DNA from 2 places in the Rossellomorea sp. LJF3 genome. Region 2 is predicted to be linked to the other one. Evidence: predicted binding sites of a transcription regulator. Region 2 holds the regulator's gene; the other holds the start of a gene.
The links. The regulator LexA, encoded in region 2, represses DNA repair genes until DNA is damaged. The targets are predictions, from matches to a motif close to CGAACATATGTTCG.
Positions count from the first base shown of each region.

Region 1 (4,549 bases), on a different contig from region 2:
CGATCCTGATGAAGAAATTACATACGAATTAGTTGAACAAAATAATCTATTTCAAAATTCCGATTTTGGAGGTTTTGATTTTTAATATTGGAAGGTGTTAAGTAGTGACGGAATTAGGAAATCGTTTAAAGGAAGCTCGAGAGGCTAAGAATTACAGCCTTGATGATTTACAAAGGATAACAAAAATTCAAAAACGCTATTTGGTTGGGATCGAAGAAGGCAATTATGATGCGATGCCGGGTAAATTCTATGTGCGTGCATTCATTAAGCAATATTGTGAAGCAGTCGGACTTCCTCCTGAGGTGATTTTTGAAGAACATAAGGAAGAAATACCGACGACCTATGAAGATGAAATACCGGTTTCCCTTTCAAGGGTGCAGTCCCGGAAGAGTGTTTCAGAGAGCTCGACGAAGGTATTTGACTTTCTGCCGAAGCTCCTCATTGCCCTGTTTGTCATCGGTGCACTTGTTGCCGTGTGGGTTTTTTGGCAAGGGAAAGTAGGGGACAAGTCTCCTGAATCCAACCCAGCAGAAAACCAGACTCAAGTAGATGTTGATGAGAATAAGAGTGCTGAGGGCGAGAAGCCTGAAGAAGAAACAAATGATAAAGAACAGACCGAAGAACCCAAGCCTTCAGAAGATCACAATGACGGTGAAGATAATTCTCAGCCTGAACAGTCTTTAGAAGTAGTGGATTCTTCAGACTATAAAACGACGTACAAATTGAAAAATGCAAAAGAATTCAAGCTGCAATTGTCAGCTAAGGGAGACACGTGGGTAAAAGTATTTAACACCGACGACCAGGTTTTGTTTGAAGGACTGTTAAAACAGGGAATTAAAAAGGACTTTGATCTTTCTGATGATAAGCAGGCATATCTCATTATTGGGGATGCTTCGAATACAGAAATAAGTGTGAACGGCAAACAGCTTGAATATAAAATTTCTGCAACTGATGTCGTCAGGCAGGATATCATCATCAATTACTCACCGCAGGAACAATAATTGAAACGGGAGGAGTTTTAATAACTCCTTTTTCTTACATACTAAAGGTATACGCGTTTTTAAAGCATTGGAGGTAGAAAGGTGAACTTACCTAATAAGATTACAGTATCAAGGATATTTTTAATTCCATTATTTTTAATCATCATGCTTGCACCGTTAAATTGGGGTGAGATGATGTTTCTTGGAGCGGAAATGCCGGTCAAGCATTTTGTTGGAGCATTGATCTTTATCATTGCGGCAACGACGGATTGGATCGACGGGTATTATGCAAGGAAACTGGACCTAGTGACAAATCTGGGGAAATTCTTAGATCCGTTGGCAGATAAACTGCTTGTATCGGCTGCTTTAATCGTACTTGTCGAGATGGGTCTTGCGCCATCGTGGATCGTCATCATCATCATCAGTCGCGAGTTTGCCGTAACAGGACTTCGCCTCGTATTAGCAGGGGAAGGGGAAGTGGTTGCTGCAGGTCAACTCGGCAAGATCAAAACCTGGGCACAGATCATTGCCATATCTGCCCTTCTTCTCCATAACGCCATTTTCGAACTGATCAATCTCCCATTTGCAACGATTGCTCTATGGGTGGCTATGTTTTTTACAATCTGGTCAGGATGGGATTATTTCAAACATAATAAAAAAGCATTTGTAAATTCGAAATAACAGAGTACACCAGGGGATTGATTCAAATAGAATCATCCCCTTCTTTTCACCATATTTTAGGGGGGGATTAAGATGAATGCAGAAATAATAGCGGTTGGTTCTGAGTTACTGCTTGGACAAATCGTCAATTCAAATGCTCAATTCATTTCCGAGCAATTAGCCGAAATGGGAGTGAACGTGTATTATCACACTAGTGTGGGGGATAACCCTGCCCGTTTACAGCAGGCCATAGAGGTAGCGAAGAAGCGGGCGGACTTATTAATCTTTACTGGAGGTCTTGGACCTACAAAGGATGATCTGACTAAAGAAACAATTGCAAATGCTTTAGGAACGACTTTAAGCATGGATTATGAAGCATTGGAATCGATAAAAGGCTATTTTCAGAAGGTCAATCGTGAAATGACACGGAATAATGAAAAACAAGCCCTCATCTTATCGGGGGCCCATGTATTGAAGAACGAGCACGGCATGGCTCCCGGGATGTTATTGAAAAAGGACGGTAATGCTTATATGCTTCTTCCGGGGCCGCCGTCTGAAATGAGGCCGATGTTTGATAAGCACGGCAAACAGGCAATTCTGAACTTGATGAAGAAGAAAGAAGTCATCCATTCACGGGTACTTCGTTTCTTTGGCATCGGGGAAGCAGAGCTTGAAACGGATTTGGAAGATCTGATCGACAGGCAAACCAATCCTACGATCGCCCCTCTCGCGGGTGACGGGGAAGTGACCTTGAGGCTTACGGCTAAGCACGAGTCAAGGGACATTGCCGTGTCATTATTGGATTCAGTTGAAAAAGAGATCTTGAACAGGGTGGGGGAATACTTCTACGGATATGATCAGGATTCCCTTGTTGAAGTGGGGTTCCATTTATTAAAAGAGAAGGGACTTACCCTTTCATGCGCAGAAAGTTTGACTGGAGGACTGTTTCAGGCTCAACTGACGTCTATACCCGGAGCATCGGATGTTCTGAGTGGTGGGGTGGTCTGTTATCAGGATGAGGTCAAGAAAAGGATTTTGTCTGTTAATGATCGTACACTGAAACAGCATACAGCAGTAAGTGAGCAATGTGCACGAGAACTGGCTGAAAACGTTAGAGAGCTGTTTTCCACCGACATCGGGGTCAGCTTTACAGGTGTAGCAGGTCCGGATGCTCACCAAGGCCATCCTGCCGGGACCGTCTGGATCGGATTATCCATGAAGGATGGAACGACCAAGGCATTTCTATTGAACCTTGGAGGGGGCAGGAATGGGAACCGAATGAGAACGGCTAAGTATGGTTGGCACTATTTGATCAAGGAATTGAGTTAGTTTGTAGAGGCTGTCTTCTTTTTGAAGGCAGCTTTTTATCATTTTTTCACTCCGGCACATCCAAAGAAAAAAACCGAATGAATGTTCGATTTTTTTCTTGTTTTCTCTAATAAAAACGTTTATAGTATAGATAGGTTGGATTTGAGACAAACTTATAAGTTGTCGATTACAAGATTTATATTCAAAGGAGGAAGATTTGTGAGCGATCGTAAAGCAGCCTTAGATATGGCGTTAAAACAAATAGAAAAGCAGTTTGGTAAAGGCTCAATCATGAAGCTTGGGGAGAAAACGGACAGAAACGTAGTAACATGTCCAAGTGGTTCACTTGCACTGGACGCTGCTCTTGGAATAGGCGGATATCCACGTGGAAGGATCATTGAGGTATATGGTCCCGAATCATCCGGTAAAACAACAGTGGCACTTCATGCGATAGCAGAGGTACAGGCTCAGGGCGGGCAGGCAGCATTCATCGATGCTGAGCACGCACTTGATCCCGAGTATGCTCAAAAGCTTGGGGTAAACATAGATGAATTATTGCTTTCACAACCAGATACAGGTGAACAGGCATTGGAAATCGCTGAAGCACTTGTACGAAGCGGCGCGGTGGATGCCATCGTTATCGACTCTGTGGCAGCCCTTGTACCGAAAGCGGAAATCGAAGGGGAGATGGGAGATGCTCACGTTGGTCTTCAAGCCCGTTTAATGTCACAGGCCCTTCGTAAACTTTCCGGTGCCATCAATAAGTCTAAGACCATCGCAATCTTCATCAACCAGATCCGTGAGAAGGTCGGGGTCATGTTCGGTAATCCCGAAACGACTCCCGGTGGACGCGCACTGAAGTTCTATTCTTCCGTACGTTTGGAAGTCCGCCGTGCCGAAACCCTTAAGCAGGGGAATGAAATGGTAGGGAATAAAACGAAGATCAAAGTAGTGAAAAATAAAGTGGCTCCACCTTTCCGTGTAGCCGAAGTGGACATCATGTACGGGGAAGGAATCTCCAAAGAAGGGGAAATCGTCGATCTTGGGTCTGAATTGGACATCGTTCAAAAAAGCGGTGCCTGGTACTCCTACAATGAAGAGCGCCTAGGTCAGGGCCGTGAGAACGCAAAGATCTTCCTGAAGGAAAATCCTGAGATTCGTAATGAAATCATGCTGAAAATCCGTGAACATTACGGATTGGATACAGGCCGTGCCGAAACGGACGACCAAGGTGAATTAAGTCTTCTGGAAGACTAAGTGAGGAAAGAGAAGCAGACGTGATTTGGTTTGCTTCTCTCTTTATTATGTATGGGAATACGCGTTTTTGTGGAAAATAGTAACAATCCCTTTTCTCATAAATGGTGGGTAATCGATACAAGACAGGTTATACATACCCCGAATCACTGGTTGAGCCAGAACTTCTCAAAATAAAATGAAAAAGATGGTTCTGGTTAAAAAGCATTCACAAGCCCAATGCGACAGTGTCATTTTTTGTCGATTACAAAAAAACCCTTGAGAAATCTAGTGATAGAGGGCTCAACCCCTTGACAATAAATTTTCAGAGATTTAAAATTAACATGTATATTTTACAAATTTTTCGA
Region 1 covers NZ_JBANLY010000003.1:74,340-78,888, reverse strand. The annotation lists gene V8G47_RS04305 (DUF3388 domain-containing protein) at 1-85, shown strand, start outside; gene V8G47_RS04300 (RodZ domain-containing protein) at 105-1,001, shown strand; gene pgsA (CDP-diacylglycerol--glycerol-3-phosphate 3-phosphatidyltransferase) at 1,083-1,661, shown strand; gene V8G47_RS04290 (competence/damage-inducible protein A) at 1,734-2,969, shown strand; gene recA (recombinase RecA) at 3,168-4,205, shown strand.
Region 1: recA (recombinase RecA) is a predicted target of LexA. The motif match lies at 3,044-3,057, and genes of this name have one in related genera.

Region 2 (4,549 bases):
CGGCCTTCATAGGATTCAGGCATGAAATCTTTCTCATCTTTGATCATCGTTTTGTTGGAACCAGCAAGGTCAGCTGATCCACCGATGAATGAAGGAAGATTTTTGGCGATGGCGTTCAACACTTCCCCTGAAGAAGCTCGGCTTGCCAATGCTTTTCCTTCTTCATATACCGGGATGTCTTTATCCCATCCTTGCGGGAGTTCACCTTTGATCGCCGCTTCTAATTGAGTGGCTAGTTCAGGGTGTTCCTCTTTGTATTTAATGAATTGGTTGGCCCAATCTTGTTCTTTCTCAGAGCCAGCTTGTTGGATTTTTTCCTCAAAACGGTTGTAAACCTCATCAGGCACATGGAAATCCTGATCGAATGTCCATTTGTAGGCTTCTTTCGTAAGCTTCATTTCATCTTCACCCAGAGGTGCACCATGAACGGCAGATTTACCTGATTTATTAGGGGCACCGTAACCAATGACTGTCTTGACTTCAATCATTGTAGGGCGGGATGTATCTCCTTGACCTTCTTCAATCGCTTTGGAAATTTCATCAAGATCATTTCCATCTTCAACTCGGATATACTGCCATCCGTATGATTCAAATCGTCCCTTAACACTTTCAGAGAATGATTTATCCAAGTCTCCGTCTAGTGAAATATCGTTGGAATCATAAAGAACAACAAGGCGGCCTAATTTTAGATGTGCAGCCAACGAAGCAGCTTCAGAGGAAACACCTTCCATTAAGTCCCCATCTCCACAAATGGAGTATGTAAAGTGATCGACCATATTATATTGGTCTTTGTTATATGTAGTGGCCAAATGTCTTTCAGCTAATGCCATACCAACTGCCATTGCAATCCCTTGTCCGAGTGGACCAGTTGTTGCTTCTACACCTGGAGTATGCTTGTACTCCGGATGTCCTGGAGTCTTACTTCCCCATTGGCGGAAATTTTTAAGATCTTCCATTGAAACATCGTAACCAGAAAGATGAAGTAGGCTGTACAACAGCATCGAACCGTGTCCCGCAGATAAGACAAAACGGTCGCGGTTGAACCATTCTGGATTTTTAGGGTTATGATTCATGAACCTTGTCCAAAGTGCATACGCCATTGGAGCTGCCCCCATAGGCATTCCCGGGTGACCGGAACCTGCTTTTTCAATCGCATCGATTGATAATGTACGAATTGTATTAATTGCTAATTGATCTGTGTTATCAAACATATGTCAGACATCCTTCCTTTTAATGTACCTTATTAATATTAATCTTCTTTGATAGTTTATACAACTATCTTGAATGATAACATGACTTTATGATCGTTGAAAATAAAAAACCCTCTAAATTTCATAAGGGAGGAATATGAATCAAAAAAACTTCCATGACCTTTCGAAATTGGCCTGGAAGTCTTTTTGATTAATGCATTTTTTTCTTAGTCTGTATATCTTGGATCTTTTTAGGTGTTACTTCATTTCCTTCCGGATCAAAGATTCTTGTATTTTCAATTGTACCCTTCATCGATTGACGGAACGTTTCTAGATATTCTTTTCTAAGTTTGGTCTGTTCTTTCGCTTCCTGCTCAGTTAGTCCGCTACTTTTGGACTTTTTGGCAAGTTCATTGATTCTATTCATTTTTGATTTTGAAAGCATCTATAAAAACTCCTTTATTGCATAGTTTGCAAACTCTAAAACATGACTAAAAGCAGTGTATTACACTACCGTCATGTTACTAGAATAAGGGAGATAAAACAAGGATTATGTATGTTCAAGCGACGTCATATATTCCTTGAAGCGTCTATGTACCGTAGCTTTGGATACATCGTATCCGAATCCCCTAAGAGTAGCAGCAATCTCAGCGAAGGTTAATTCATTTTTCCTTAATCGTACAATTTCCTCGACCGGCACTTCAATACGCTCCCTTCCTTCTACATTTCCTTTGTTTTTTAAATTTTTATGAGGTTGAAAGCCATTTTCCACAGCCCGCTTCATGCCCCGCTTAATTTTAAGGTTATGAAGTTTGCGTTGATATTCCTCCACCATACTGACAATGTTGATGACCATAGAATCGGATTCGGATAAATGTAATTCTCCACTATGGGTCTGGCTGATGATTTTCACTTCCTCTTTTAACAGACAGTGAATAAGGGCGATCTTGGCATTTCCCCTGCCGATTCTTGTTTCGTCCTGGATAAGCACAGCCTCAATTGATTTATCCCTGACCAGGTCCAAAAGTTCCAAAACACCTGGACGGTCCAACTCAAAGCCGCTCGCCTGATCCCTGATGACCGCAGTTACTTCATAATGATGTTCATGTGCCAATTTAATCAGTTCTTCTTCCTGCCGTTCCAAAGAAGTTTCCTGTGTATTTTTCTTGGTACTTACCCTGCAATAAATGACTGCTTTCATCTTCTATCCCTCTATTCTTCGTTCATGACCAGTTCGAAATCTGATTGGGTTGATATTGTTGGATTTTCAATAGGCAACACAAGTGATTCACCAGGTTTGATGGCAAAAGAGTTCAAATCGTTTTCTTCCCCAACCCAGGCGATAAATTCTTCCACTGTCATAGAATATTCTTCATTATACTGTTTGGCAATAGTCCAAAGAGTATCGCCCTCCTCTACTGTGATACTTTGGTAGGAAGGTTGATTTGTCATATTGATTAATAAGTAGCAAGCTGCTGAAAGGACTAAAACAAATAATATAATAATGTAAGAGAATCGATCCCAAATATGTGTAAACATAAAATTACCCCCATACGAATGTTTGTTCTGTTTTGTTATTTTTATTGTAATACGAACACTCGTTTGGTGTCAACAAAATTCGAACTTATGTTTGTATCAATAGTGGTGACATGCTATAATGGGAACATAAGATCTATAATAGAGGTGCGTGAATATGACAAAATTGTCGAAGAGACAGCAGGACATACTACAATATATTAAAGTCGCAGTCAGAGAAAAAGGGTATCCCCCTTCCGTACGTGAAATCGGGGAAGCCGTCGGTCTTGCTTCCAGTTCGACCGTACACGGACATTTAGCGAGGCTTGAAAGTAAAGGTCTGATCCGTCGTGATCCGACTAAACCGAGAGCGATTGAAATCCTGGACCTTGAAGAAGATACGATTCCGCGACAACGTGTAGTCAACGTTCCTTTAATCGGTAAAGTAACAGCAGGTCAACCGATTACGGCTGTTGAAAATGTGGAAGAATTTTTCCCTTTGCCCGAGCGGATGGCCCCTTCGGATGAGCAGGTTTTTATGCTTGAAATCATGGGTAACAGTATGGTCGAAGCCGGAATATTAGATGGGGATTTTGTCATTGTTCGCCAGCAGCAGACAGCGAACAACGGAGATATCGTCGTTGCCATGACCGATGAAGATGAAGCAACGGTAAAACGTTTCTTTAAAGAAAAGGATTATGTACGTCTGCAGCCAGAGAACTCAACAATGGAACCAATCATTTTGCGAAACGTCTCCATTTTAGGTAAAGTGGTTGGAGTGTATCGTCAAGTTCATTAAAAAAGGCATCCGGTATGCTAGGACATTTCCGGATGCCAATAACAGCCGGTTATCATAATAATAAAAAAAGCCTGAGGTTGGAAGCCGAAACATTCCATCCACAGGCTTTTTTCATATCGTTTTTTTCCCTGATCCCATCTCAGCCTGAACTTCTTGCAAAAAACCCTCAACGATATATCGTTGAGGGTTCCTGGTAATTAATACATTTGAATGTACTGTTCACGCTCCCAAGGATGTACTTGTGTACGGAACATATCCCATTCGATTTCTTTCGCTTCCACGAAATGTTCGAATATGTGTTCGCCAAGGGACTTAACAATTACTTCATTTGTTTTTAATGTTTCAAGAGCTGCATGTAGTGTTGCAGGAAGATCCACGATGCCTGCTTCTTCACGCTCTTTTTTATCCATTACATAGATGTTGCGGTCAATTGGCTTAGGAGCCGGTAGGTTATTCTTGATTCCATCTAATCCTGCCGCAAGTAATACAGCCATTGCAAGGTAAGGGTTTGCCGCAGGGTCGACACTGCGGACTTCAACTCGTGTGCTCAAGCCACGGGAAGCCGGGATACGGATTAGCGGGCTGCGGTTACGCGCAGACCAGGCAACATAGCAAGGTGCTTCGTATCCTGGAACTAAGCGTTTATATGAATTTACAGTCGGGTTTGTAATCGCTGTAAATGCAGTGGCGTGCTTAATGATACCAGCCAGGAATTGACGGGCAGTATCACTTAGTTGCAAGTCACCTTTTTCATCAAAGAAAGAGTTAACTCCATTTTTGAATAGGGACATATTACAGTGCATTCCTGAACCATTTACACCGAATAATGGTTTCGGCATGAATGTAGCGTGCAAACCGTGTTTACGGGCAATCGTTTTAACTACCAGTTTGAATGTCTGAATATCATCGCAGGCTTTTAATGCATTTGCATATTTGAAATCGATCTCATGTTGACCGGGAGCCACTTCATGGTGAGATGCTTCGATTTCAAAGCCCATTTCTTCAAGTTCCAAAGCGATATCACGACGGCAGTTCTCCCCTAAAT
Region 2 covers NZ_JBANLY010000041.1:5,930-10,478, reverse strand. The annotation lists gene tkt (transketolase) at 1-1,211, opposite strand, end outside; gene V8G47_RS20405 (DUF896 domain-containing protein) at 1,402-1,635, opposite strand; gene V8G47_RS20400 (YneB family resolvase-like protein) at 1,741-2,391, opposite strand; gene yneA (cell division suppressor protein YneA) at 2,403-2,729, opposite strand; gene lexA (transcriptional repressor LexA) at 2,884-3,504, shown strand; gene glnA (type I glutamate--ammonia ligase) at 3,702-4,549, opposite strand, start outside.